Regions from separate parts of the Paenarthrobacter sp. YJN-5 genome, predicted to be linked through region 3. Evidence: riboswitches for the same ligand, from Rfam matches in the RefSeq annotation. Region 3 holds a riboswitch; each other region holds the start of a gene.

Region 1 (9,692 bases), 1.5 Mb from region 3:
CGTTCTGGCTGCCGGACTCCTATCCGACGGCCCCCGCGCCGGTCACGGCCGTGTTCGCCGGCCTGTTGACCAAAGTGGGCGTGTACGCCATGGTGCGGACGGAGACGCTCCTCTTCCCGGGGGACACGCTCAACACCCCGCTCATGGTGGTGGCCCTGCTGACGATGGTGGTGGGCATCCTTGGTGCCCTGGCGCAGAGCGACATCAAACGTCTGCTCTCCTTCACGTTGGTCAGCCACATCGGTTACATGGTGTTCGGCCTGGCGATGTCTTCCGTGACGGGGCTGGGAGCAGCGGTCTTCTATGTGGCCCACCACATTACGGTGCAGACGAGCCTGTTCCTGGTCACTGGCCTCATTGAGCGTCGCGGTGGATCATCGTCCATCGACAGGTTGGGCGGACTGGCCAAGCTCTCCCCGCTGCTGGCCCTGCTGTTCTTCGTACCGGCCATGAACCTTGCAGGCATTCCGCCCTTCTCAGGCTTCCTGGGCAAACTCGGCCTTCTGCAGGCCGGTGTGGACCTGGGAACACCGCTGGCCATCACGCTTGTAGTGGGCGGGGTTGTCACAAGCCTCTTGACCCTGCTGGCGATCGCCCGCGTCTGGAACAGGGCCTTCTGGCGCAAGCCCGAGGACGCCGACTTCCCGGACCCCGTCCTTCAATCTCCCGGCAGCGTCGGAGTCCTCCCGCGAAGCATGGTGGGTTCCACCGCAGCCCTGGTGGTCTTCGGAGTGGCACTGACAGTCTTCGCCGGACCGCTCTTCAAACTCGCCGGCGGCTCTGCGGAAATCATGCTGGACCGGGGTGCGTACATCCACTCCGTCCTGGGTGATACCGCTCCCGTGCCCGCGCAGGCGCAGCCGGGTGATGCCAAATGAGCCGTAAACCCATATCCTTCCGGACCGAACTGCCGCTGCTGGTATGGCTCGTCATCGTGTGGGGTGCCCTCTGGCGGGACTTCAGCCCGGGCAATCTGCTGTTCGGCGCGTTGATCGCGATCATTGTGGCCAAGCTGTTCTACCTTCCGCCCGTGGAGCTCAGCGGACGGTTCAACGTGCTCCGGGCATTCCGCTTCGCCCTCATGTTCCTCGGCAAAGTGGCGGCAGCGAGCTTCCTTGTCCTCTACCTCGCCGTGGTTAAAGGGCCCAGCGTGCGCAGCGCCGTCGTCGCTGTTCCGTTGCGGAGCCATTCCGACCTCATGGTGACGGCCACCGGCCACGTCATTTCGCTGATTCCGGGCTCGCTGGTGGTGGAAGTGGACCGCTCCACGTCCACCCTGTACCTGCACGCCCTGAACATGAAAACCGAAGAGGACATCCAGAAGATCCGCCGGGAGGTCCAGGACATCGAGGCCGGGCTGATCCGGATCATGGGAACACGTGAAGAACTGGACGCGCTGCAGGCCGAGCAGCACCCAGGTGTGAAAGGGGCAGCGCTGTGAAAGAACTTGTACTGGTGGTGACGGCGGCAATCCTGAGCCTGGCTGCTGCCGGGGCCATCATCCGGATCGCCGTCGGCCCGTCCCTCCTGGACCGCGTACTGGCATCGGACGTCCTGCTGGCCATCCTGGGCGCGGCGCTGGCTATCGACATGGCCGTGAACCGTCACTTGAACAACCTCATGCTGCTGGTTGCCCTGGCCGTTATTGGATTCATCGGATCCGTGACGGTTGCCCGCTTCGTGGCCGACAGAAGGGGGCAAAGCAATGAGTCCTGATGCAACCGGCCTGGACGCCGTCATTGATGGCGTGACCGCCGTCTTTCTGGTGGTGGGCGCGCTGATGTCCCTGGGCGCCGCTATTGGCTTGCTGCGTTTTCCGGACCTGATGAGCCGCATGCACGCCGCCACCAAGCCCCAGGTGCTGGGGCTGTTCCTGATGCTGGCCTCCATAGGGCTGCAGATGAGGACGTGGTGGGTGTGGCCGGTCCTGCTGGTGGCCTGGATCTTCCAGCTGCTCACCGCGCCAGTCTCCGCGCACATGGTGGGCCGCTCCGCGTACCGCACCAAGCACGGGCACAGGGAACTGCTGACCAAGGATGAACTGGAAGCCGTGGTCCAGCGGGCAGCCGAAAGCCAAAACGAGAACTGATCCGTTGCCCGTGTGCAGGAAAGCTCCTAGATGATGTCTTGGGACTTCGCGAAGCGGGCAATGGCACGCTGGGTTCCGCGGCTGGTGAGCACCTGGATGAGCGTGCTGACGAAAGCCGACACTAACGCGAAGGTCAGGGCTGAGCGGAGGCTCGTCTCGACGTCGTCGTGGCCTGCGGGCGGCTTGTGGCCTGTGGCCTTTTCCCAACCCTTGTTCACCAGTTTGGTGCCAAGGAAACCCGCGCCGAGGCTCACGCCGGCACCCAGAAGCTTGAAGAAGAAGTTCATGACCTCAGCCTAGCGTCACGGCGGTGGGGGCCGCGTTTTACTGCTTGTTCCCGCGTTCCTTCAGGAACGCAGCCATGGAGCCAGGAGGTGACAGGACGGGCCGCACTTGGTGCTCGGCCTGCCACACGGCCTCCACGCTGTGGAACTCCGAGATCTCCTTGAGCAGGAAATAGGTTGGCGGCATGAGCTGGAGCTTGCCTTCTGCCTCTGCCGCCAGGATGCCTTCCACCGGCATCCAGAGTGACTGCCAGGCCTCCGTGGTTTGGTGCTGCGGCTCGGCTCCGGGGGCGGGCCTGGCCACGTAGAAGTAGGTGTCGAAGCGCTTGGGCATGTCCGTGGGCGTCACCCAGTTGGCCCAGGGGCGGAGCTGGGAGGCGTCGAGGCTCAGCCCTGCTTCCTCGAACACTTCACGGATGGCAGCCGCCAACACCGTGCCTGCTTGCGCATGCGGGTCGGAGGCCGCGATCGAGCTCATCGACCAATCGGCCGCATGCCTTTCCAGCAGTTCGGAGGAGTAGTTCCAGCCCTCCGCGTCCGAGGCATCGACGCGACCGCCGGGGAACACCACCATGCCTGCTGCAAAGTCCATGGAAGAGACCCTGTGCTGGACAAAGGCTTCCAGCCCCGCTGACGCATCCCGAAGCAGGATCACGCTGGCGGCAAGGCGGGGTTCGGCCACGGGGGTGTCCTTGGCTGGCTGTTCTGACATGGGATGGGCGCCCCTCTTGCTGCTGTGAATCCGGTGTGCTGAATCTGCTGGCCCCATTCTCTCAGGTGTGCGGCACAGCCGGTCCCGGCTGTGCGCCCGTGAAACAGCAAAAAGGTTTATGACCGGGCCCATAACCCGGCGCACCCCTTCCGGTGTAAACTGGGCACGCCCACAAGGGCAGATTGATAACGACAGGGGAGCGCCGCCGTCGAACCTGCAGGCATGCAGGAGACGCGAGGGCGCTGAGAGTGCGGACAGCCGCAGACCCTCGAACCTGATCCGGTTAGTACCGGCGCAAGGGAGTCGAGCTTCTCAGAGTGTCCGGAACCGGATGGCAGCAGGCCACCGGGAATACCGGGGAGCACTTTCCCCTCCTGTAACCTCAGGAGGCTAAGAATGACCACGTCAAGCGTGAAGAAGACCGGCAACAGCTGGCGCGTTGTAGACATTGTGGTGGCGGCGCTGATTGCCATCGCAGGCGGAGTGATCTTCTGGGCCTGGTCCCAGGGCGCCGCACTCGTATCCGTTCCCATGAATGCTGCTTATCCGCCCCTCACCGGCCTGATCGCCGGCGGGTGGATGATCCCGGCCGTGCTGGGCATGCTCATCATCCGCAAACCGGGAGCAGCGCTGTTCTGCGAAGCCGTCGCAGCAACGGGTGAGCTCATCATGGGGTCCCAGTACGGCACCACGGTCCTGATCTCCGGCATCCTGCAGGGCCTCGGAGCAGAACTGATCTTCGCTGCTTTCCGCTACAAGAAGTTCAACCTCCCGGTGGCCCTCCTCGCGGGTGCCGGGGCAGGACTGTTCTGCGGCCTTAACGATTCCTTCATGCCGTGGGGTTGGAACATCGCCTACGAAGCCGTCGACAAGCTGGCCTACATCGCCTTCACCACCGTTTCGGGCGCAATCATCGCCGGGGCACTGTCATGGGTGGCCACCCGCGGGCTCGCGTCCACGGGCGTCCTGAGCTCCTTCGCTTCCCGGAAAGCCGCGTCAGAGCCAGTCTTCAACTGATGGGACCGGCACAGGTACGGCCCGCCGCCATCTCCGCCAACGGCTGGGGCTGGCGGCATTCCGGCCGGACGGTACCAGCCATCCAGGGGCTGGACCTGCAGATCGAACCCGGGGAACGGGTTCTGCTGCTGGGGCCGTCCGGCGCCGGTAAATCTACGTTCCTGCACGCCCTCGCCGGGGTGCTGGGCGACGAGGAAGACGACGCGGACGAGACCGGTTCCCTCCTCATCGACGGTGCGGCACCTCGCGAACAGCGGGGCCGGGCCGGGCTCATGCAGCAGGACCCGGAAACGCAAGTAGTCCTGTCCCGCGTGGGCGACGACGTCGCTTTTGGCGCCGAGAACCTTGCCGTGCCCCGTGACGACATTTGGGCACGGGTCCATGAAGCGCTCGACGACGTCGGGTTGCGTACCGCTGCCGGCGACGGCCTCGCGTTGGACCACCCGACGGCGGCTCTTTCCGGCGGGCAGAAGCAGCGCCTGGCGCTGGCCGGGATTCTGGCGATGCGGCCGGGGCTGATCCTGCTCGATGAACCAACGGCGAACCTGGACCCGGCAGGCGTGCTGGAAGTCCGGGACGCAGTTCGCCGCTGCCTTGAAAAGACCGGTGCCACGCTGGTTGTAGTGGAACACCGGGTGTCCGTGTGGAAGGACCTGGTTGACCGCATCGTGGTCCTCCAACCGGGCTCGGCCGGTGGCGGAGTGCTGTTGGACGGCCCTCCCGATCAGGTGCTCGCCGAAGCCCGGAGCATGCTCATCACAGCCGGAGTCTGGGTCCCGGGATATGTGCCCCGTACCCGTACCAGGACCACCGCCGAGGGGCCGGCGGAGTTGCTCCTCGCAGCAGAGCACGTGGCCGTTTCCCGCGAAAGGCCGCGGCGGAGGGGTTTCAAGAGCATCCCGCCCATCCCGGTCCAAGCCGGTGTGTCCGCCCAGGTTCGGGCAGGACGGGCGTTGACCATCACTGGCCCCAACGGCGCAGGGAAGTCCACCTTTGCGCTCACGATGGCCGGCCTTCTGGCGCCGGTGGCAGGAAAGGTCTCTGCCGCCGTCGAGCTTTCCGAGGGTGCCGGAATCGATCCTTTCAAGTGGAAGGCGGATCAACTGATTTCCCGCATCGGGACGGTGTTCCAGGAGCCTGAGCATCAGTTCGTCACGGGCAAAGTGATGGATGAGTTGATGTTTGGGCCCCGGCACCTTGGCAGGGGTGAGGAGCGGGTGGACGAACTCCTGGAGAGGCTCCGTTTGACGCACTTGGTGGACGCGAATCCCTACACCCTGTCCGGCGGCGAGAAGCGGCGGCTTTCCGTCGCGACCGTCCTGGCCGCCCACCCGCAGGTCCTGGTGCTTGATGAGCCCACCTTCGGGCAGGATGCCAACACCTGGGCGGAACTCGCGTCTTTCCTGTCCGAGTTGCTGGACCAGGGCACGGCCGTTGTGTCCGTCACCCACGACGAGGAATTCAGCGCAGTGCTGGGCGGCATGGAGTTGCGGCTGGACCCGGCCACTGAAGCTGCCAGGCAGGAAGCGGGTGCGGCATGAGGGATGCGCTAAGCCTCACCGGAAACAACGCGGTGCTGACCAAGGCCAACCCCCTGGCGAAGTTCGTTGCCGTCTTCCTGATTTCGATGGTCCTGGCCTTGTCCATCGACTGGGTATCGGCATCGATCGCCCTTGCCGCCGAACTCGCGCTGTTCCCGCTTGCCGGGCTGACCTTGCGGCTCTTGTGGGTGCGGGCGTGGCCGCTCATCATCGCAGCCGCAATTGGCGGGTGGAGCACTGCGATTGTCGCCGCTGACAGCGGGGCCGTACTGCTCGACGTTGGACTGTGGTCCATCAGCGAAGGTTCCCTTGAGCTGGGGCTGGGTTTCATGCTCCGCGGCTTGGCGATCGCCCTCCCGGCGATCCTCCTGATGACCTGCACGGACCCCACCGACCTTGCCGACGCGCTGGCGCAGAAGGCCCGCCTCCCGCACCGGTTCGTGTTGGGATCGTTGGCTGCGATGCGGCTTGTGGGGCTGATGGCGGAGGAATGGCAAACCATCGGCATGGCCCGGCGCGCCCGCGGGGTGGGATCGCAGGGGAACCCGGTGCAGCGGCTCAAAGCGACCCTTGGCCAGAGCTTCGGGCTGCTGGTCCAGGCTGTCCGGCGGGCGTCGCGGCTGGCTGTGACCATGGAGGCCCGGGGCTTCGGGGGAGCGCAGCGCACGTGGGCCCGGGAGTCCACCTATTCGATGCTGGACGTTTGGGTCTTGCTGGGAGGGGTGCTGATTGCCGCCGCGGCTGTGTTGGCCGCCTTGGGTGCAGGCACGTGGAGCTTCGTCTGGCGCTAGGGGTTCAGCGAGTGGATTGCTCCGCTTGGATTTGTTCGAAGCCGGCCCGCGTGAGGAAGCCGAGTTGGGCTTCCTTTTCTTCGAGCCGGATGATGGGACCCAGCTCGAAGCAGGTCGCCTCCAGCCGTCGAAGCGCCTTGGCGTTCCTGGCATCGGGCTCAACTATGATCCGGTCCTTTCCGGGGACCGAGAACATGTACTTGATGAGGGACGTCGCAAGCCGTGGGGTGAAGTGCGGAATCGGCCGCGTCGCGGGAGCGAGCAGCAGGTGCATGCCGATGTCCTCCTCGCGCGCAGGGTAGGCCTCACCCACGGGATCGTGCAGCGGCTCGTACGTCTGGAACAAAGCCAGCGGCTCCCCGTCCAGGATCACCAGGAAGGCATGGTGCGTGTCCAGGGAGTCCAGGAACTCGTAGATTCCCTGGACTTCCTCGCGTGATTTTTCGGTCATGCCCCAGAACCTTGCCCTTGGCTGCGAGACCCACTGGTGGACCAATTCGATGTCTTCCGCAGGAATGAGCGGGACAATCCGCAACGAACCCCAGCCCGGGAGTTCTTCTGCGTAGATGGTCTGGCGGACGGCAAAGTCCTGTGTTGAGGTGGTCATTCATTCTCCATTTGGTTTGTGTGGCGTGCGTGCCGGAAGCAGCTGTCAGCGCGTTTCCTTGCGAAGACGGCCCCAATCCGTGATCACGGGGATGAGTTCACCCTCGGCCCAGAGGGGGAGTTGGTCGGAAAAATGGGCGCTTTCCGGTCTGCCGGAGGCGCCGAAAGGGACCACCCAGCGGCTTTTGCTTCGCTCGGCAAGGTCCCAGACATAACGGGCGACAGGTCCCCGGAAGCTGCGGTCGTCAACACCGGGAAGGCTCTCCGTGCAGAGGACGCATCCGGTATCCCCGCTGAGCGCGCGTGTTGGTGCCGAACCGGCGAGGTCTCCGGGCAGCACATGGACCGCCAGAAGCTGATGCCGGTCACCCCACGTGCCGCGGTTCTGGCTTGAATCCTCCAAGGCCCTATCCTGCGCCGCATCCTCAAGGGCCGCAGTAGCCTCAACAGGCACCGATATCCCCAGTTCGCCGGCGCGGACCGTCAGGGTTTCGAGCGCGAAACCCACCCGGGAAGCTATGGAGAGCCACGGTCCGAACAAGGGCGAAAATCCCGTCGGCCCGGCAAGGGCAGACAAGGCGGTATGCCTGACGATCCTTTGGACCAGGGCACCCCGCCACGCTGCGAAGCACGCCGCCAGATGGCTCCCGGAGTCCATCCGACCATCCCATTCGAGAAGCCTGGCATGGAGGGACGACGCCTCCGGGGAAAGATCATCTGCATCGAGGGCCGCCAAGAGTTTCCGGAAGTGTGGCCACGGCCCCAGGTACGTGTCCGAGTGAATGGCCCGCATGTGGTCCGCCGTGAAGGGTTCCCAGGTGGCCTCCAAGAGCTCGCGGATCCTCCGCGCCCGGTGTTCCGGAGCGAACTCCAAAGCTACGGAGTCCCCACCGCCGGCTGCGCGATCGTTGGCGCTGACGGCGAAACGCCGGACCTTGGTGCGGGGAAGAGCCACGTACTGCTTGTCCCATCCGTGACGGGAGGAGAAGCCTGGAACAGGCAAGCGACGGTTTGCAGGATTGCGTTGCGGAACCAGGCCGGCCACGAATTGTCGTACGGAGCCATGGATGTCTGCTGTTATGACACTGTTGACGGGTTCCACCCATGAATCGAACGCAGCCTCCACATCTGCCACGCTCCGGCTCCGCAACAGCGGAAGGAGGGATTCGAAACCCAGCCGCCCTTCAACCGACGCGGGGAAGCGCAAGCTCAGCGCGCCGCCGTCGGGCGTTTGTGAAATAACGGGACCGCGGGGCGTCTGGAGAACTTCCACACGGACCGGCTCGCCGCCCCGCACGGTGATGGTTTCGACCCCGGCCTCAACGACCTCCCAACCCTTGGGGCCCCGCGCGAGCACCCGCTCGGCGGGATCCCCACGGACGGGGAGCCGGCGGAGGTGTTCTTCAAAGAGATCCTGGTAGTCGGCCATGGCATTGGTGATGGCCCAGGCGGTGTGACCTGTGTGCGCAAAATGCGGCAGCCCGGGGACACCCGGGAAAGCGAACCCGACGGCGTCGAACTCCGGGCAGGCCAGGTGCACTTGCTGGTACACGCCGGGTAGTTCCATGAGGCGATGGGGGTCGCCGGCCACCAGCGGAAGCCCGCTTTCAGTGACGGATCCATGTGCAGCCCACGCGTTGCTGCCCGACCATACCGGTGCCTCGATGCTGAACAGGTCCACTGCCTTGGCGCCAAGGGCACGGGCAACGTGGGCGCGGAACAGCTTGTTGGGAAAGGTGGAGAACAGGATGTGGTGAACAAGGAAAACTCCCAGCGGGGTCCAGGGATTCCACGGTTCGGCCGCAGCGCCGGCCCGGTCGAATTCCGCGCCGCTCCGCAGGCCGTCCGCCAAAGCCTGGTTCACGCCGTCCACATATTTCCCACACCAGCGGCGGGTGGCCTCGTCCAACCCTTCAAAACAGCGCTGCGCAGTATGGTCCAGTCGGGCCTGCCGGGCGAAACGGTCCCACTCAAGGACCGCGGATCCCAGGAGCTCGGCCGTCCGTCCTTCGGAGCGCCAGCGTTCCAGTTCGATCTGCCAGGACCTGTCCGCTGCCGCATTGAAGCCTTGGAGGAAGGCCAGGTCATCGGCACTGTCAGCCCACAGGTGGGGGATGCCCCATTCGTCCCGGTAGATCCCGGAACCTTCTGCGGGCGGGTTGTACGTCGACGCTGGCGTCATAGTTCCGGGACTGCTTTCGAGTTAGGTTAGGCTTACTTAAGTTCAAGATAGGCGGTGCGGCCGCTTTCTCAAAATCCCTGCCATTCATGAAGGAGTGTTGCTTGAAGCGGAGCTGGGAAGGCATCGTCCTCAAAGCGATGGGTGCCAAGGACTTCACGTTGGAAGTCATCGGGCGGGAAGAAATTAGCCCTGACTTCCTCCGCATCAACGTCAAAGACGGTGGGCTGCTGATAAACTCCGAGCTGCACCCCACCATGTGGATCAGGCTGTGGTTCGACGACGGCGGAAAGGGTCATCAGCGCGCCTACACCCTGGTGGGTCCGGATGTGCGGGCCGGAACTTTCAGCATGGACTTCGCCATGCACGCAGGAGTCGCGGCTGACTGGGCCCGTACGGTGCAGCCCGGCGCCACCATCGAAGCGACCGTCCAAGGCAGCGCCTTCGATTTCCCGCAGCCGGCGCGGCGCCTT
Region 2 (9,692 bases), 640 kb from region 3:
ACGTGGGACGACGTCATCCACCATGTAGCCCCGGGCGCTACGGTGGGTCGGCCGCATATAGCCGACGCCTTGGTGGCCGCCGGGGTGGTTGCCGACCGGTCTGAGGCCTTCAACAGCATCCTCACCTCGCATTCGCGTTACTTCATCCAGCACTACGCACCTGACCCGGCACTCGCCGTCGGGCTTGTCAGGGCCGCCGGCGGCGTGCCCGTGTTCGCCCATCCCGTTGCGTCTTCGCGTGGCCGCATCGTGGGGGACAAGACGTACCGGGAGATGATCGACGCCGGGCTGTTGGGCCTGGAAATCGATCACCGCGACAATCCGGAAGAAGGACGGAAGTTCCTCCGCAACCTCGCAGCCGAACACGGCCTGCTGATCACCGGGTCCTCCGACTACCACGGCACCGGCAAACCCAACCTGCTGGGCGAGAACCTCACTGATCCGGCCGTCCTGGAAAGGATCGAGGAGCTGGGCACGGGAAGTACTGTGGTCCGGTGATGGACCTGCAGTTGCTGGCGTCCGTGATCGTCACCTTGTTCGTCATCATGGACCCGCCCGGAACCGTGCCGATCTTCATGTCCCTGACGGCACAGATGAGCGCCAAGGACAGGAACCGTTCAGCCCTGCAGGCGCTGCTGGTGGCCACCGGCGTCATCGTCGTGTTCGCGATCTTCGGCCAGTCCATCCTCAACTACATGCACATTTCCCTGGCTGCGCTGCAGGGAGCGGGAGGACTCCTGCTGGTGCTGATCGCCCTGCAGCTGCTGACCGGCAGCACCAGCGGGGAAGAGAACGCCGCCAAGTACAAGAACGTGGCGTTTGTGCCGTTGGGGACGCCGTTAATGGCCGGCCCCGGCGCCATCGTGGCAGTCATGGTGTTCGTGCAGCAGTCCACTGAGCTGTCCGAATACCTGGCTGTGGGCGCGGGGATTGCAGCCGTGCTCGTTTCGCTCTACCTCGCCATGCGCTTCGCCGGCGTCGTCCAACGCGTGCTGGGCGAAAACGGCGTGGAACTCGTGACGAGGATTGCCGGCCTGCTGCTGTCAGCTATTGCCGTGCAGATGATCGCCGACGCTGTGCAGGCTTTCGTTAAGGGCGCCGCCTGACCCGTCAAGGGAGCCGCCTGATCCGTCAGGGGAAGCAGGAGCGGCGTGGAAGACCGCCTTGGTTCCCAGCCGTTTGCGCATGACTTCGATCGCCTGTTCGTTCTGATCGACGCACACGAACTTCCGGCCGAGTTTGCCGGCAACAGCGCCGAGCGTTCCGGAACCGGCGAAGAAGTCCAGGCACCAGTCACCCTTGCGGCTTGAAGCTGTCACTACCCTGCGGATGAGCCCCTCGGGTTTCTGCGTGGGGTAGCCGGTCTTCTCGCGGCCCGTGGGGGAGACGATGGTGTGCCACCAGACGTCGGTCGGCAACTTGCCGCGCTCGCGTTTTGCGGGCGTCACCAGTCCCGGCGCCATGTACGGCTCCCGGTCCACTTCCTCGTTGTCGAAGTGGTACTTGGCCGGGTTCTTCACGTACACAAGGATGTTGTCGTGTTTGGTGGGCCAGCGGTTCCTGGCCCGCGCACCGTAGTCGTAGGCCCAGATGATCTCGTTGAGGAAGCACTCGCGGCCAAAAATGGCGTCGAGCATGACCTTGGCGTAGTGCACCTCGCGGTAGTCCAGGTGCAGGTACAGTGTGCCGTCATCGGCCAGGAGCCGCCACGCTTCCACCAGCTTTGGTTCCAGGAAGGACCAGTAGTCGCTGAAGGCGTCGTCGTAGCTGTGCAGGGCGCCCTTGATGGTGTCATAGGAACGGCCTTTGAAGCCCACCCGGTCACCGTCACCGTCCGCGTTGCGGACCATGCGCGTTTCCTGGCGCCGCTGGACCCGCCCGGTGTTGAACGGGGGATCCACGTAGATGAGTGTGAAGGCGCCGTCCGGCAGCGTGGGGAGGAACGATGCGTTGTCCGCATGTACCACCAGGTTGCTGCCGTCCGGCGCCCAAACAGTTTCAGCCATCGCCGTCCGGTTAGGCCTCGGTGGTGGCAGGCGTGGTGCCTGCGGCCTCGCCGGAAACTACCTCGCCGTTGCGACGACGGGTGCGGGTGCGGCGGGTACGCGCCGGCTTCTCCGATGCACCCTCCTCGCGGGGAGCAGCGGCGCCAGTAGTCGCGGTGCCCTCTGCATCGGAGGTACGACGGCGGCGCGTGCGGTTGCGTCCACCCTCGCCCTTGGAGCCGGCGGAGTCTGCGGACTTCCCGTCACGGGTGCGGCCACCATCGCGACCGGATCCGCCCTGGCGTCCTCCGCTGCGCGAGCGGGAGTTCTTCTTGCCCGTCTCGCCCAGGTCCTCCAGGACCTCGGCGTCCACGCCTGCCAGCATCCGCTTGTTGCGGGGCAGCCGTCCCTTGGTCCCCTCGGGGATGTCGAGGTCGGTGTAGAGGTGCGGGGATGAGGAATAGGTTTCAACCGGTTCGGGGACGTTGAGTCCCAGTGCCTTGTTGATCAGCGCCCAGCGGGGTACGTCGTCCCAGTCCACGAACGTCACGGCCGTACCCTTGTTTCCGGCACGGCCGGTGCGGCCTACGCGGTGCAGGTAGATCTTTTCGTCTTCGACGCACTGGTAGTTGATGACGTGGGTGACGTCCTCGACGTCGATGCCGCGGGCGGCGACGTCGGTTGCGACGAGCACGTCCACTTTGTTGTTGCGGAAGGCACGCAGCGCCTGTTCGCGGGCTCCCTGGCCGAGATCGCCGTGGATGGCCGCTGCTGCGAAGCCGCGGTCCACGAGTTCCTCGGACACCTTCGCGGCGGTGCGCTTGGTCTTGGTGAAGATGATGGTGCGGCCGCGGTCCTTGGCCTGCAGGATCCGGGCAACGACTTCAGTCTTGTCCATGCTGTGCGCACGGTAGATGAGCTGGCGGATATCGCGCTTGGTCAGGCCCTCGTCATTGGGGTCCGCAGCGCGGATATGCGTGGGCTGGGTCATGTACCGGCGGGCCATGGCGATGACCGGGCCGGGCATGGTGGCCGAGAAGAGCAGCGTCTGGCGGACCGGGGGAGTGCCGGCGATGAGGGTCTCGACGTCCGGCAGGAAGCCGAGGTCGAGCATCTCGTCGGCCTCATCGAGGACTACCATCTTGACGTTCTTGAGGCTCAGGTGGCGCTGCTTGTACAGGTCGATCAGGCGTCCGGGGGTGCCCACCACGATCTCCACGCCCTTCTGGAGGGCATCGATCTGCGGTTCGTAGGCACGTCCGCCGTAGATGGTGGCGATGCGGGCGTTGCGCTTGCGCGAAGCCGTCTGGAGGTCGTTGGCCACCTGGACCGCAAGCTCGCGGGTCGGGACGATGATCAGCGCCTGAGGCGCACCCTGGACGGCAAGTTTGGCGTATCCGGGGTCATCGCGGCCTTCGATCCGCTGGAGTACCGGAATGCCGAAGCCCAGGGTCTTGCCCGTTCCGGTCTTCGCCTGGCCGATGATGTCATGGCCGCCCAGGGCCACGGGAAGCGTCATGGCCTGGATCGGGAACGGGTGCGTAATTCCGGCGTCGGCAAGGGACTCGACGATGTCCGCGCGGACGTCGAAGTCGGCGAAGGACTTCTCTTCGATCTCGTGGGGGGTCTCGTCCGAGGTGATCGTTTCCTCGGGTTCGATGGTCTCGGTTCCGGTGGAGTCCGTCAGGACTTCATGGGTGTGCAATTCACTCACAGGGAGTTTCCTTATTCATTTGGGCAGGCGCTGCATGCTCAACGGCGGCAAAGCTGTACCGGAGCACGAACTGGCGCAAGCATTTCCAGTGGAAGCCGATCGCGGGCTATCTAAGTACTGGCACTGGGGACCAGCGGGCACATCTCAAGATCGCGTAGGGGCGGGCTTGTTGAGTTCAAAAATTAACTGAATCAACGACCGGGCATCCATTACTACTGTCCCAGTCTATCCTGTGCCGGACAAAAACCCCGTTGCGGCCGAAATCCCCGAGGCCCATAGCGGCCCGACACCGCGGATTCCCTGGCCCACAAGGTGTCATTCGGCCAGTTCGAACCTGATCACCCGGCCGGTGATGTCGGCCTTCACCAGGCGCACGCGCACTTGGGTTCCGGACACCAGCTCACCATCGCATCGGGCAGTGAGGGCAGGTTCGGCAATCTGCACGGTGCCGTAGGGGCCATTGCCGTTGCCGTTCCCGTTGGCTGGCTTGGACCCGGAGATCACCACGGCGTCGAATACCTGACCTACGTGGTTTGCCGCGAGCGCGGCTTCCACGGTGTCCAGGGCCATTCGCTCCAAGCGGCCGGCCAATGAGTCGGAAGCAGCCATGATCCCGGGCAGGTCAGGCAGCGCTTCCCGCGCCCAGGCGGGGATCTCCCGGCCGTTGCTGAGGGCTTCGCAGATCACCAGGACAAAGCGGTCAATGAGCCTGCGGAGTGGAGCAGTGGTGTGCGCGTACGGGGCCCCGATGGCGGACTGGATGACGTTCTCCGGTACCTCTCCGTCGAACGGGGTGTAGCCGGCGCCCCGGAACAGCATGCCGGCGGAGTGGAGGATGGCCAATTGCTTCGGATCCGAACCATCTAGGGTCCGGAGGTACTCGCCGTAGCTGATGTCGCCGTCCCACGGTTTTCCCAAGGCCTGGGTTTGGCGTTTGAAGTGGAGCAAGGAGCGCTCATCAGGGGCCGGCATGGTCCGCAGGATGCCCACCTTGCCGTCGAGCATCAATTGGGCCGCAGCCATTCCGGTCATCAGGGACATCTGGGCGTTCCAGTCCTCGATCGGCAGCGAGGGAGCAGCCACGATCCGGTAGTCGCCGTCGGTGACCTGGACGATCTCCTGTTCGGGCATGTTCAGGCTCGCCCCGCCGCGTTTGCGCTCGAGTTCGACCCGCTTCAGGCCCACTTCCTTCAGGAGCATGAGGACCTCGGGGGCGGTTCCCGCATCGATCTGCTTCTGTGCACCCTTGTAGCTGAGCTTTGCACGGCTGCGAACGGTGGCCCGCTCCACGGACATGGAGACCACTTCCGCGTTGTGGTCGAGGTCGAAGTCCCACACGAAGGCGCTGCATTCCTGCTCTGCCAGGAGGCTCCCGGCTTGCTCGCTGATGACCTCCGGATGCAGCGGGACCCTTCCGTCCGGTGCGTAGAACGTTTGCCCGCGCCGCCGCGTTTCGGCGTCCAAGGCTCCGCCGGGGGCCACGAAGGAAGGCACGTCGGCAATTGCGTACAGGACCTTGTAGCCGGCATCGTTCCGCTGAATGAACAGCGCTTGGTCCAGATCGGTGGAAGTCGCGGGGTCTATGGTCACGAACGGCACGTCCAGCAGGCTGCGGGGCGGCAACTGCAGGTTTTGAACCGCCTGGCGCGCTTCATGCTCGGCGTCGGCAGGGTAGTCGCCGGGTAGTTCCAGCTCGCTCCTCAAGGCAGCCAGGGAGGCAGCGAGCCGGTCGGAAGAATCGTCGACGTTGGGCGCTATCCGGTGATGTGACACGAAAGTCAGACTAGCCCGAAAACGGCGGATAGTCTTGGACCATGGGCACGTCCACTCTTGGCGGGATTCCCGCGGACGTTCTCCCGGCAGAGCTGCTGGGAGCCATGGCCTATGGCGAATTGTCAGCGTTCGGGCGGTTGTCCGCGGACTCCCGCTTTGCCCCTACCCTCCGGGACCGGGCTACCTTTGCCAAGATCGCGGTCGGTGCGTTCGGCAACTATGCGTTGATCAGCGGCAGGCTTACCGAGATGGGGCGGGACCCCGAAGACGCCATGCTTCGCTTCCAGCCGTCGTTCGATCACTTCCATGAGCGCACCCCGCCAGGGGACTGGTACGAGTCTGTTCTGAAGGCGTACATCATCGACACGGTGTCCTCGGACTTCTACAGGACGGTGTCCGGCTTCCTGGACGCCGGGACACAGCAATTCGTCCGGAAAGTCGCTTCTGCGGACCAAGCCACCGAGGCGTTGCGCATCCTCCTCATGCGGGCCCTGAGGGACGATCCCAGGTTGGCTTCGCGCCTTGCCCTATGGGGCCGAAGGCTGGTCGGTGAGGCCCTCACCCAGGTGCAACGGGTGGCGTTGGAGCACCCGGACCTGCGTGCCGTACTTCATGACGGACAGGCCAAGGCGGAGGTACGCCGGTTGACGGCGGAACTCGCCGATCACCACGGGCGCCGGATGACGGGCCTCGGACTGACTGCCTAGGCGTCCAGGGCTTCGAGCAGCGCTTTGGCCGCCGCCGTCGGGTCTTCTGCGTCGGTGATGGCGCGGACTACGACGATGCGGCTGGCTCCTGCCGCAACCACCTGCTCCACATTCGAAAGATCGATCCCGCCAATGGCAAACCAGGGAAGGGCGGATCCTGCGCGTTCCACAGCTTCGGTGGCATATGTGACCAAGCCCAGGCCCACTGGCGTCCGGCCCGGTTTGGTGGGTGTGGCCCAGAGGGGACCGACGCAGAAGTAGTCCAGTCCTTCGCTGCCCGACGAAGCCGCAATGGCCGCGTCCACCTGATCAGGCCCATGCGTGGAAAGACCTATGGCAGCGGTGTCCCCGAGCAGCTGCCGGGCCACGGGCAGCGGGAGGTCCTTTTGGCCCACGTGGAACACAGGAGCCCCGGAAACACGGGCGATATCAGCCCGGTCGTTGACCGCCCAGAGCTTGGAACGGCGGGTGGCAACTTTGTTCAGGACCTCGAGCAACTCCAGTTCCTCGGCGGCCTCAAGGGTCTTGTCACGGAGCTGGATGATGTCCACGCCGCCTTCGAACGCGGCGTCCACAAAGTCTTCGAAATCGCCTTGCCGCCGGCGGGCATCGGTGCACAGGTAGAGGCGGGCGTCGGTCAGGAGATCAGGCTGGGTCATGGAAACCAGAGTAGTTCCTCTAAACTGGGCACGTACTGCGGGAGCCGTGACAGCGTCATATGACCGTCCGGCTGAGAGGGCTTCAGAGCCGACCGCTTGACCTGATCCGGCTAATACCGGCGTAGGGAAGGAAACCAATGGCAGAAGCCATCGAAGCAGACGTTGCCGTCATCGGCGCAGGCGTAGTCGGCCTGGGCATCGCCCACCGGATCCGGGCCACAGGCCGTTCCGTGGCCCTCATCGATCCGAACCCTGCCAGTGGAGCAACCTTTGCAGCGGCCGGGATGCTGGCCCCCGTGAGCGAACTCCACTACCAGGAAGAAGATCTCCTGGAACTGATGCTCGAATCGTCCAGGCTATGGCCAACGTTCGTGTCCGGATTGTCCGGTACCGGCGTCACCACCGGCTACAGCACGACGTCGACGCTCGCGGTGGGTGCCGACGCCGCCGATCGACGGGCGCTCGCCGATCTGCGCTCCGTGCAACAGGCGGCGGGGCTCACAGTGGAGCCGTTGATGCTGCGGGACGCGCGGCAGCGCGAGCCGCTGCTCAGCCCCGGAATTTCATGCGCTTTCGATATCCCGGCCGACCACCAAGTGGACCCCCGCCGGCTGGCGGAGTGCATACTCGCCGGATTGGCCGCGCACACCCCGTCGGATGCCACATGGGTCCCGGGCGCAAGCTGCGGGTTCCAGCTGGCAGCGGCGGCCCGGCGGCTGCTGTGGGAGGGTGACCGCGTTGTAGGCGCTGAACTCTCCACCGGCCAAGTGGTAGCGGCAAGGGAAACCGTGCTGGCCAATGGCTTGGCGGCTGCGGCGACCGGCGGACTTCCTGAGGACCTGCACCTGCCGCTCAGGCCGGTTTACGGAGACATCCTCAGGCTCCGGGTACCGAAGGACCTGCGGCCGTTGCTGACCTCCACAGTCCGCGGAATGGTGCGGGGAGTGCCGGTGTACATCGTGCCCCGCGAGGACGGGACCGTGGTGATCGGGGCAACCCAACGCGAGGACGGGCTTTCGACGGGATCGAATGCGGTGTCTGCCGGAGGCGTGTACCAGCTGCTTCGGGACGCCCAGGTCCTGGTCCCCGCAGTCGGTGAGCTGGAACTCATCGAAGTGACAGCCCGGGCACGGCCGGGAACACCGGACAACGCCCCGCTCCTGGGGCGGGTGGGTGCGCCGGACGGCGCCGTCCGGGGCCTGATCATAGCCACGGGTTTCTTCCGCCACGGCGTACTCCTGACCCCCATAGCCGCACAGATCGTGGCCGGCTTGCTCGACGGTTCCGCGGATGACCGGTGGGTCCGGTTCCGTCCGGATCGTTTTTCTCCGCAAGGCGCCCTCGCCGGGCGCGGCATTCCAACACCATCCATCGCTTCCACCAAGGAAACAGCATGAACATCACACTCAATGGCGCCCGGCACACCGTGGCCGATGGCGCATCCGTCAGCACCCTGGTCACGTCCGTTACGGGCCGCATCCTCGACCCGAGCGGACAGGCGGCCGACGGCGGCAAGCTGGGTGTCGCCGTCGCGCGCAATGCGGAGGTGGTCCCGCGTAGCCAGTGGGCAGCAACGAACCTCGCCGACGGCGATGAACTCGAACTCGTTACCGCAGTCCAGGGAGGCTGACCATGACTATCCTCAACACCGAAACCACTACTGACACGCTGGAAATCGACGGTGTCGCCTTCAGTTCGCGGCTCATTATGGGCACCGGTGGCGCCCCGAGCCTGGACGGTTTGGGGGCGGCCCTGGTTGCTTCCGGTACGGAGCTCACCACGGTGGCCATGCGCCGCTACTCGCCGGCCGAGACGGGCTCGCTGTTCCAACTGCTGGTGGACAACAACATCCGGGTGCTGCCCAACACGGCAGGTTGTTTCACTGCCAAGGACGCTGTCCTCACCGCTGAGCTGGCCCGCGAGGCACTGGAGACCGATTGGGTGAAGCTGGAAGTCATCGCGGACGAACACACGCTGTTGCCGGACGCGGTTGAACTCGTCGACGCCACTGAACAACTGGTCAATCGGGGTTTCAAAGTATTCGCGTACACCAACGACGACCCCGTGTTGGCACTGCGACTGGAAAACCTCGGCGCCACTGCGGTCATGCCCCTCGGAGCACCGATCGGAACCGGCCTGGGCATCCTTAACCCGCACAACATTGAAGTCATTGTGTCCCGTGCCTCCGTGCCTGTTGTCCTGGACGCAGGCATCGGAACTGCTTCCGATGCGGCACTGGCCATGGAGCTCGGTTGCGACGCTGTCCTCCTGGCCACAGCGGTGACGCGTGCCCAGAACCCTGTCCAGATGGGTGAGGCATTCATGCACGCCGTCAAGGCAGGCAGGCTGGCCAGGCTGGCAGGCCGCATTCCACGGAGGGAACACGCGCTGGCATCATCGGCGATGGAGGGCCGGGCAGAGTTCCTCTGAGTCCCTACTAAAGCTGCGACGGCGGGTACTGCTGACAACTGTGGCCACCACCCCATGCGGGCGGTGGCCACAGTTGTTAGTCGCCCCGTTGAGCCGGGAAGGTGCTACAGACGGAGTGCTTTGGTGAGCGCTTCAGTGTCCCGCAGGGTCCGGGTCCTGCCAAGGAACACCGCGACGCCTGCCGCAGCTGCCGTGCCAAGGACGATCGGCAAGACCCATGGAATCCAGGTCAGCCCCGGCTGGTAGCCGAAGCCGGCCGCAATGAAGGCGATCCAGCTGAGGGCCCCGACTCCGAGGGATACTCCCGCGGGGACGGCAATGCCGTACTTGCCATGCCGTTTGTCGTTTGCCCACACCAGGAAGCCGGTGGCGACGGTTACGAACACCATCACGACGAGGGAAAGCATGGGGTCTCCTTAGCGTT
Region 3 (9,692 bases):
ATCGCGTACAAAGCCTGCGACCACAACCAGACCACGAACGCGAAACCGAGCGTCACTCCAGCCTGCAGGCCCAGCCAGTAACCCCGGGAAAACCTGGCACCGGCAAGGATTCCCATGGCCGTGGTGATGATCACGGCGAAGGCGACGATGCCAATGAACATGTTCGGGAATCCGAAGAGGGAACTTTGCCACGTCTTCATCACTGTTCCGCAGGAGACCCATGGATTTACGTCGCATGCAGTGACGTGGTTGGGGTCCTGGAGCACCTGGAGCTTTTCCAGCACCAACGCCCCCGAGGCCAGCCAACCGACGACGCCTGTCACCAGGAGCAGCCAGGCAAACGGCTTGTCCCTTACGGCTGCGGGCAGCGTATCCCTGTGCGGTGCGGGTCCGGCAGCAGGGGGCGGGGCGTGGTGGTCCAGGTTTCCCCTGGCAGTGCTTGGCATCGCGGATGCATCCTCTTCCAACGGGTGGCCCCGGTCTGGCCGGGATGGGTTCTTTGGAGGATTCTAACGCCGCATGCTGAACCCTGCGCCCAGCTTTCCCTTCCACAACCGGTAGGCGACACGGTTCCTACCCCGTGAATGTGCGGGGGTGTGAGAGAATGGACATGGCCGGAAGCCGATCCACATTCGTCATCCGGTCCGGTGACTTGTTCCCAAGACCGCCAGCATGAGCAGGGCCTGCACGGATCGACTGATCCGCTACAGGCCCGCCATGACAATGGACGGCACCTGGTTGTGGCAGCTGAACAACGGGTTTTAGAACCAAGGCACTGGCCTTCCAGGGCTGCCGCACCCCAAGGATGGTGCGAACCGGAAGGCATACTACTGACTTCTGTCAACGCCTGCGGGTTTTGACAATATTTGCCCCATTGGGTGCCGGATGTGGCGGCGCTTCCGGGGCAGGAGTGTTGCCACATATGGATAATGACCAGGTTGTAGCCGTAAATGATGGGGCGGAACCCGCGGAAGCAGCGGAGGCGCCCAAGAAAACCACCCGCGCCAGGACCGCCCGCGCGCCCCGCAAGACTGCCGCCAAGGCAGCTGCCGACAGTGCGGCAGAGCCGGTGCCCGCCGAAGAAGCTGCCGATGCCGCTGCGGCTGTCCAGGCCCCCGATGCCGCTGCCGGCGCACCGGCTCCTGAAGAACCAGCTGTGCAGGCTCCGGCACGTCGAAGCCGTGCCCGCAAGAAGGTTGAGCCTGCTGAGCCCCTTCCCGGCTTCGATGGGACCCCTGCGCCGGATGCGCAGGTAGAGACCACAGAACCGGCAGTGGCCACAGAATCGGCAGAAACCACAGAACCGGCAGTGGCAACAGAACCGGCAGAGTCTGCCGCTGAGGCCGCAGACGCAGCAGCAACCGCCGCTGAGCCCGCAGAAGCGCAAGCCGAGGCTGCACCGGAAAAGCCGGTCCGCCGTCGTCGTACTGCAAAAGCAAAGGTTGAAGCTCCGCAGGCCGATAGCGCCGAAGCCGAAGCCACAGCCGGTGCCGCGGATGCAGAGCCCATCGCAGAAACCAGTCAGGAAGTTCCGGCCGAAGCAGCGGAGGAGCAGGCTGAAACGGACGCTGCCGGTTCGTCCTCCTTGTTCCTTGAGCCGGTCTCCATCACCTCCATGATCTTCCAGGCGCCCGACCTCAGCGCTGTTGTCCGCCCGGCCGAAGAAAAAGACGCCGAGACCGACGATGAGACTGAGGCCAGTGGTGAAGCTGAGTCGGAGGATGCCGGCAGCCGTCGCCGTCGCCGCAGCCGGGGACGCCGCGGACGCCGCGGCAACGAACGCGATGACAACGATGCCGAAGGCAGCAGCGAAACCGAAGACGACGAAGCTCCCGCTGCGGAGGCGTTGGAAGAGGGCGTCACTTCGCGTCGTCGCCGTCGGCGGCGTCGGGGGGACCAGGACCTTGAACTGACCGGCGGATCGGATGACGATCCGCCCAACACGGTCACCCGGGTACGGGCGCCCCGCCCCATCACCGAGACCGCTGCCTCCAACCGGGTGGCGAGCGTCAAGGGTTCAACCAGGCTCGAAGCCAAGAAGCAGCGACGCCGCGAATCGCGCGAAACCGGTCGCCGCCGCCAGGTCATCACCGAGGCCGAGTTCCTGGCGCGTCGTGAGTCCGTCGACCGCCAGATGATCGTCCGCCAGCGCGATGACAGAATCCAGATCGGCGTCCTGGAAGACGGCGTGCTGGCTGAACACTTTGTTTCCAAGACCCAGCAGGACTCCCTCATCGGAAACGTCTACCTGGGCAAAGTACAGAACGTCCTGCCGTCCATGGAGGCAGCGTTCGTCGACATTGGACGCGGCCGCAATGCGGTGCTCTATGCCGGCGAGGTGAACTGGGACGCGGTGAACCTTGAGGGCCAACCGCGCCGGATCGAGAACGCGCTCAAGTCCGGAGACTCGGTCCTGGTGCAGGTCACCAAGGACCCCGTGGGTCACAAGGGTGCGCGCCTGACCAGCCAGATCTCCCTGCCGGGCCGCTACCTCGTCTATGTTCCGGGCGGTTCCATGACCGGAATCTCCCGGAAACTGCCCGATGTGGAACGGAACCGCCTCAAGCGGATCCTCAAGGACCGTTTGCCGGAGAATGCCGGCGTGATTGTCCGCACGGCCGCCGAAGGCGCGTCGGAAGAGGAACTGACCCACGACATCAACCGCCTCCGGGCGCAGTGGGAAGGCATCGAGAGCCAGGCATCCTCAACCAAGGTCCTTGCCCCGGAACTGCTGTACGGCGAACCGGACCTCACCATCAAGGTGGTTCGGGACGTCTTCAACGAAGACTTCTCCAAGCTGATTGTTTCCGGCGACGAAGCCTGGGACACCATTGAGGCCTACGTTACGTACGTTGCACCTGACCTGGTGGGTCGCTTGGAAAAGTGGACCAAGGACCAGGACATCTTTGCTGCCTGGCGCATTGACGAACAAATCCACAAGGCTCTGGAACGCAAGGTCTTCCTGCCGTCCGGCGGCTCTTTGGTGATCGACCGTACCGAGGCCATGACTGTGGTGGACGTCAACACCGGCAAGTTCACCGGCAGCGGCGGCAACTTGGAAGAGACCGTCACCAAGAACAACCTGGAAGCGGCCGAAGAGGTAGTCCGTCAGCTCCGCCTCCGTGACATCGGCGGCATCATCGTCATCGACTTCATCGATATGGTCCTGGAGTCCAACAGGGACTTGGTGCTGCGCCGGCTGGTGGAGTGCCTTGGCCGCGACCGCACCAAGCACCAGGTGGCGGAGGTGACGTCCCTGGGCCTCGTCCAGATGACGCGCAAGCGCATGGGCACAGGCTTGCTGGAGGTCTTCGGTGAGCAATGCGAGCACTGTGCCGGCCGCGGCGTGGTGACGCACGACGAGCCCGTGGAGCACCGCCGCGCCAACGTGGTGGCTGCCGAGCAGCACCGGTCCCACACCGAAGCCCAGCAGCCGTCCCAGCGCAGTGAGCGTAAGCGTCGCCGCGGCAAGGGTGGCAACCAGGCACCGGAAGTTACGACGCCGGTCCAGCTGGCCGCTGCCCCGGCGGCACCCGCTCCGGCTGAGTCCGTGGACCCCGCCCAGAAAGCCAAGGCAGAGGCTACCCGGGCCGCATTGGCGACGATAGCCGCTGCTGCGCACGCTGCACACCTGCATGATGACGAGGTGCACCGCGCCGAGGAAGCAGCCCGCGCCGCCGGCAAGGCGGAAGCAGGCCAGCCGGGTCCCGCCCAGGCGGACCCTGCCCGGAAGACTCCTGCGCAGTCGGCTCCTGCCCACGGGGAGGCCGCCCAGGCCCCTGCGCAGGGCGGGCAGACTCAGGGCTCCACCCCGGCAGAAACTGCGGCCAGGGAGGGCCGTCCGGCTCCGGTACTGCGCTTCGGCGGAGAGGAAGTGGCTCTGCCCTTCGTGGAGCATCACGACGAACCTGCCAAGAAGCCTGCCATGAGCCTGGATCTGCTGGCTGAGGCCTTCTCGCACTTGGGTGGCACACCTGAGGTTGTCCCCGGGTCTGAGGTTGCCGGGTCTGGGGTTGCCGGGTCCGGGAAGGACGCGCCCGGGAACGTTGAATCTGCTGACGCACCCGTGAGCGCCGACGTCTTGGCAGCCACGTCCGCTGGTACTGAACCCGTGGAGTCCCGGTCCGGCGCCCGTGGCCGGCGCGGCAGGCGGAACCGCAGTGCCAGCAGGGCCCAGGGCGCCGCCAACGAGACCAACGTTGAGCACCACGACGTTCGGGCCGCCACAGGTGGCGGGACCTCGCACGAAGCGAAGGCGCCGGTTGAGCCGGCAAAGAAGCCAACTGCAGCATCGGAGCCGATCATCCTTGGGGTGGGTGTTCCGGCTTCGGAGCTGTAAACAGGTACTGAAGACACAGGTGGAACGAAGGCCGCGCAGCGCATGCTGTGCGGCCTTCGTCGTGCAACGGGTCATCATCGCCCACTGGGGTCATATCCAGGCCGTTAGCCGCCGGGGTTCCCGGCGTGAGGGGCTTCCGGGCTAGGCTAGGACACTGACACGGGGTGCCGGGCATAGGGCCGGGCTGAGATCCAGACCCGTTGAACCTGTCCGGTTAGCACCGGCGAAGGGATGTCTCCATGACTTCAATGTCGTCTTCTGCTGTTTATCCGTTGCCAGCGGTCATCCGTACACATCCGAGGGTGTTGAGCATTGCTGGTTCGGACCCCTCCGGCGGGGCGGGTATCCAAGCGGACCTTAAAAGCATTGCTGCGCACGGCGGCTACGGTATGGCCGCCATCACCGCGTTGACGGCCCAGAACACGCGGGGCGTCAGCGGTGTGCATGTACCGCCGGTGGAATTCCTCCGCCAGCAGTTGGAAACCGTCAGCAGCGACGTCGCTATCGACTCCGTGAAGATCGGGATGCTCGGTGATGCCGCCGTCATCAACGAGGTCCGGACCTGGCTTGCCAAGGTACGTTCCGCCGTCGTGGTCCTGGACCCGGTGATGGTGGCCACCAGCGGTGACCGGCTGCTGCGGGAATCAGCCGAGGCAGCCTTGCGTGACCTTCTGCCGATGGCGGACCTCATCACACCCAACCTTCCGGAACTGGCCATGCTGCTGGGGGAGCCCGAAGCGCAGGACTGGCCTGCGGCGCTGGACCAGGGCAAACGGTTGGCCGGGGAGTGCGGCAATACTGTGCTGGTCAAGGGAGGCCACTTGCCGGGGGCGCATTGTCCGGATGCGCTCATCAACACCAGCGGTTTGCTGCGTCAGGACGTGATCGAAGTCGGGGGCCCGCGTGTTCAGACACGGAACAGCCACGGCACCGGCTGCTCGTTGTCCTCGGCCCTGGCCACTGTCCAAGCCAGAACAGGAGATTGGGAGGCGTCCCTGCGCGAAGTCAAGCCCTGGTTGCGCGAGGCGCTGATAAGGGCTGACGACCTTGAAGTGGGCCAGGGGAGCGGTCCGATCCACCATTTCCACCACCTCGGGGAAACATCCCGGCCCGGAGCCTTCGCTGCTCTCCTGTGGAAGGAAGCCGCCGTGGAGCTGGAAGCAATCCACGGGCTTGCCTTCATACGGGACTTGGGGTCCGGGGAGTTGCCGGAGTCCGAGTTCAGCTACTACTTGGCCCAGGACGCCCTTTACCTCAACGGGTATTCCAGGGTGCTTGCCCGGGCGGGTGCCCTCGCTCCGACGGAAGAAGAGCAGCTGTTCTGGGCCCGGGGTTCCCAACAGTGCCTTGACGTGGAATCCGAATTGCACCGGAACTGGCTGAGCGGCCGTGAAGCGACGACGCAGAGCGGCCCAGTCACCAAGGCCTATGTGGACCATCTGATGGCGTCATCTGCTTCGGGAAGCTACGGCGTCCTGCTTGCTGCGGTCCTGCCCTGCTACTGGCTGTATGCGGAAGTGGGGCAGCAACTGCACGCCAACTTCGTCCAGGCCGGTTCCCCGGAGAACCATCCCTACGCGGATTGGCTGAGGACCTATGCGGACGAGGATTTTGCGGAGGCGACGAGGAAGGCGATTGCTCTCACGGATGCCGCAGCAGCTGCGGCATCCGGCCGTGAGCGGGGTGCCATGAAGGAAGCCTTCGTCCAGTCCTGCCGCTACGAGACCGCGTTCTTTGATGCCCCAAGACTGTATTCGTAACACGGACGCCGCGCGTCGGACGGGAAATCAACGGCAAGGCCACGTAGAGGCTGTAAGCTGTATGGGCACGGTGCCGGGAACGTCCGTTCCTACTGGTGACAAGCGTCACGTGGTGGCTTCCGGACCCGGCCTCATTTGCAGCTGAAGGTCAAACTAGCGTAATCTTGATCTTCGGTGCTTACGCCAACACTTGGGTTATGCCCCTTGGAATTGTTCATGGGATGACTCGCGGGCTTCGATCTGAAGTCCACGGCGTTGAGGCACAGCGTGAACCAGGCCTGATTCCGGTTCGGGGTTCCGCACGCAAATTTAGTAAGAAACGTCGAGAGAAGTGAGTACCCAAGTGGTGTACGCGATTGTCCGCGCAGGCGGCCGCCAAGAAAAGGTTTCCGTTGGAGACTACGTAACTCTGAACCGCGTCCCCGGTGGAGCCGGCAGCACGCTTGAGCTGCCCGCCTTGCTCCTGGTTGACGGCGACAAGGTCACCTCCGCTGCTGCGGACCTGGCCAAGGTGAAGGTCACGGCTGAGATCCTGGAAGACCTCCGCGGTCCCAAGATTGTCATCCAGAAGTTCAAGAACAAGACCGGCTACAAGAAGCGCCAGGGTCACCGTCAGGAACTGACCAAGATCAAGATCACGAGCATCGCGTAACGTCCGTTACGTAGTTCAGATTTCAGTTTCCCCAGAAATTTAGAGGCAGGCATTTCACATGGCACACAAAAAAGGCGCGAGCTCCACTCGCAACGGTCGTGACTCCAACGCACAGCGCCTCGGCGTCAAGCGTTTCGGTGGCCAGGTAGTTTCCGCAGGCGAAATCATCGTTCGCCAGCGTGGCACCCACTTCCACCCCGGTGCAGGCGTCGGTCGCGGTGGCGACGACACCCTATTCGCCCTCGAAGCCGGTGCGGTTGAGTTCGGTACTCGCCGTGGCCGTCGCGTGGTGAACATCGTTGCTGCTGCTGCCGCAGAGTAACAACACTTTCTGAACCGGTGGAGCGGGCCAACAGGTCCGCTCCACTGTTCTTTTAACCGCATTACAATCGTTCAGGGCGCCAGGCGCACTGGGCAAGGCGTTCGCGCTGTTGACAGCAATAGAGGAGATTCACGTGGCGAGCTTTGTAGACCGGGTAGTCCTGCACGTATCCGGCGGTACCGGCGGCCATGGCTGTGTCTCCGTCAAGCGCGAGAAGTTCAAGCCGCTGGGCGGGCCCGACGGCGGCAACGGGGGCAATGGCGGCGACGTCATCCTCCGTGTCTCGAGCCAGACCACCACGCTCCTTGATTACCACCATGCCCCGCACCGCCACGCCACCAACGGCGGCCCTGGCATGGGTGATTGGCGTGACGGCAAGAACGGGGAAACACTGGTTCTTCCCGTTCCTGACGGCACGGTGGTCAAGACCAAGGACGGAAAGGTCCTGGCAGACCTGGTCGGAGAAGGAACCGAGTTCGTTGCAGCTGCCGGTGGCATCGGGGGACTGGGCAATGCAGCACTCTCCTCGCAAAAGCGCCGCGCTCCGGGGTTCGCCCTCCTGGGAATCGAGGGAGAATCCAGCGACATCGTCCTGGAGCTGAAGTCCATTGCCGACATCGCCCTGGTCGGTTTCCCTTCCGCCGGAAAATCAAGCCTGATTGCCGCGATGTCGGCAGCCCGGCCCAAGATTGCCGACTACCCCTTCACCACGTTGGTGCCTAACCTGGGCGTGGTCCAGGCCGGCGACGTGCGTTTCACCATCGCGGACGTGCCCGGGCTTATCGAAGGCGCCAGCGAGGGCCGCGGCCTCGGCCACAACTTCCTCCGCCACGTCGAGCGTTGCGCGGCGCTGGTGCACGTGCTGGACTGCGGAACGCTCGAATCGGACCGGGACCCGCTGTCCGACCTCGCCATCATTGAAGCGGAACTTGAGAAGTACGCCGTTGACATGAGCTACGCGGGAGTGGACGGGGAAGTGGTTCCCCTGAACGAACGCCCCAAGCTGGTGGTGCTCAACAAGGTGGACCTGCCGGACGGCAAGGACATGGCCGAATTCGTCAGGCCGGACCTCGAAGCCCGCGGCTACCGCGTGTTCGAAGTATCGGCCACCAGCCGCGAAGGCCTGCGCCCGCTCAGCTTCGCCATGGCCGAGATCGTCAAGGCTGCCCGTGACGCCGTCAAGGCTGCACCGCCCAAGGTTGCCCCGCAGGTCCTGCGGCCGCGCGCCGTCAACGAGGCCGGTTTCCGGATCCGCCGCGAAGAGAAGAACCTCGAGCCGCTCTTCCGTGTCCTGGGTGAAAAGCCCGTGCGCTGGGTCAAGCAGACTGATTTCACCAACGAGGAAGCTATCGGCTACCTCGCCGACCGCCTTGCCAAGCTGGGCGTGGAAACCGAACTCTTCAAGGTCGGGGCCAAGCCCGGAGACACCGTGGTGATCGGCGAAGACGACGGCGTCGTCTTCGACTGGGAACCCACCATGATGGCCGGTGCCGAACTCCTTGCCACTCCGCGCGGCACGGACATCCGCATCGCCGACATCGGCGATCGTCCCACCCGTGCCCAGAAGCGCGAGGAGCAGCTTGAGCGCCGCGAGGCCAAGGCTGCCGCGCGCGCCGAACTGGAAGCCGAGCGCAAGGCGGGCATCTGGACGGAATCCGCCAGCCGCCGTCGTGCCCAAACCGTCAAGGAAAGCAACCTGGACAACGGTGATGACGACTAGCACTTTCGAAGCACCGGAAGCAGGCCTCCACCAGCGCCGCGAGCTTGCCGAAGCCAAGCGCATCGTCGTCAAGGTGGGTTCCTCGTCGCTGACCAGCATCAAGGGCGGTATTTCCGAGAAGTCGCTGACGGCTTTGGTGAATGCCCTGGCAGTGAAGCGCAATGCCGGTGCCGAGATCATCCTGGTTTCCTCCGGTGCCATCGCGGCGGGGTTGGCGCCCCTGGGCCTGGCCAAGCGTCCCAAGGACCTGGCCACCCAGCAGGCAGCGGCCAGTGTTGGGCAGGGGCTGTTGATGGCGCGGTACACGCAGGCGTTCAACGCCCACGGAGTCACCGTCAGCCAAGTCCTTCTCACCGCAGACGACCTGATGCGCCGGACCCAGCACACCAATGCTTTCCGCGCCCTGAACAGGCTGCTGAACCTCGGAGTCGTTCCGGTGGTCAATGAGAACGACACCGTCGCAACGCACGAAATCCGCTTCGGTGACAACGACCGCCTTGCGGCCCTGGTGGCCCACTTGGTGCGCGCCGATGCCCTGGTGCTCCTTTCCGACGTCGACGCCGTCTATGACGGGCCGCCCGCCCACGGTGCGAAGCGCATTTCCTTGGTGCGCGGAGCGCAGGACCTGGAAGGCATCACCATCGGCAAGGCCGGCAAAGCCGGAGTGGGTACCGGCGGGATGATGACCAAGGTTGAGGCTGCCTCCATCGCCGCAAGCTCCGGAATCCATGCCTTGGTGACGTCCACCGCCAACGCCGCAGCCGCCCTCGCGGGCGAGGACGTTGGAACCTGGTTCGCTGTGAACGGCAACCGCAAGCCGGTCCGGCTTTTGTGGCTGGCCCACCTTGCCACTGTCCGGGGACGCCTGGTGCTCGACGACGGCGCAGTGAAGGCCGTGC

What was found. A riboswitch is a leader RNA that binds a small molecule or an ion and turns the genes downstream of it on or off. The one in region 3 is predicted to bind thiamine pyrophosphate.
Region 1: another riboswitch for thiamine pyrophosphate. It lies ahead of HMI59_RS02835 (ECF transporter S component); the one in region 3 lies ahead of thiD (bifunctional hydroxymethylpyrimidine kinase/phosphomethylpyrimidine kinase).
Region 2: another riboswitch for thiamine pyrophosphate. It lies ahead of thiO (glycine oxidase ThiO); the one in region 3 lies ahead of thiD (bifunctional hydroxymethylpyrimidine kinase/phosphomethylpyrimidine kinase).

The regions. Positions count from the first base shown of each region.
Region 1 is NZ_CP053544.1:602,592-612,283, forward strand. Features, by position in the region: gene HMI59_RS02805 (Na+/H+ antiporter subunit D) at 1-878, shown strand, start outside; gene HMI59_RS02810 (Na+/H+ antiporter subunit E) at 875-1,441, shown strand; gene HMI59_RS02815 (monovalent cation/H+ antiporter complex subunit F) at 1,438-1,716, shown strand; gene mnhG (monovalent cation/H(+) antiporter subunit G) at 1,706-2,089, shown strand; gene HMI59_RS02825 (DUF4235 domain-containing protein) at 2,116-2,376, opposite strand; gene HMI59_RS02830 (NUDIX hydrolase) at 2,414-3,085, opposite strand; TPP riboswitch at 3,269-3,404, shown strand; gene HMI59_RS02835 (ECF transporter S component) at 3,482-4,102, shown strand; gene HMI59_RS02840 (ABC transporter ATP-binding protein) at 4,102-5,643, shown strand; gene HMI59_RS02845 (energy-coupling factor transporter transmembrane protein EcfT) at 5,640-6,434, shown strand; gene HMI59_RS02850 (GNAT family N-acetyltransferase) at 6,439-7,041, opposite strand; gene HMI59_RS02855 (penicillin acylase family protein) at 7,087-9,222, opposite strand; gene HMI59_RS02860 (siderophore-interacting protein) at 9,324-9,692, shown strand, end outside.
Region 2 is NZ_CP053544.1:1,462,898-1,472,589, forward strand. Features, by position in the region: gene HMI59_RS06945 (PHP domain-containing protein) at 1-498, shown strand, start outside; gene HMI59_RS06950 (MarC family protein) at 498-1,106, shown strand; gene HMI59_RS06955 (site-specific DNA-methyltransferase) at 1,044-2,006, opposite strand; gene HMI59_RS06960 (DEAD/DEAH box helicase) at 2,017-3,699, opposite strand; gene HMI59_RS06965 (RNB domain-containing ribonuclease) at 4,015-5,472, opposite strand; gene HMI59_RS06970 (ferritin-like fold-containing protein) at 5,514-6,179, shown strand; gene thiE (thiamine phosphate synthase) at 6,176-6,838, opposite strand; TPP riboswitch at 6,866-6,983, shown strand; gene thiO (glycine oxidase ThiO) at 6,976-8,235, shown strand; gene thiS (sulfur carrier protein ThiS) at 8,232-8,468, shown strand; gene HMI59_RS06990 (thiazole synthase) at 8,471-9,268, shown strand; gene HMI59_RS06995 (hypothetical protein) at 9,373-9,675, opposite strand.
Region 3 is NZ_CP053544.1:2,099,671-2,109,362, forward strand. Features, by position in the region: gene HMI59_RS10035 (vitamin K epoxide reductase family protein) at 1-446, opposite strand, end outside; gene HMI59_RS10040 (ribonuclease E/G) at 923-4,339, shown strand; TPP riboswitch at 4,490-4,588, shown strand; gene thiD (bifunctional hydroxymethylpyrimidine kinase/phosphomethylpyrimidine kinase) at 4,579-6,099, shown strand; gene rplU (50S ribosomal protein L21) at 6,443-6,751, shown strand; gene rpmA (50S ribosomal protein L27) at 6,810-7,073, shown strand; gene obgE (GTPase ObgE) at 7,207-8,793, shown strand; gene proB (glutamate 5-kinase) at 8,783-9,692, shown strand, end outside.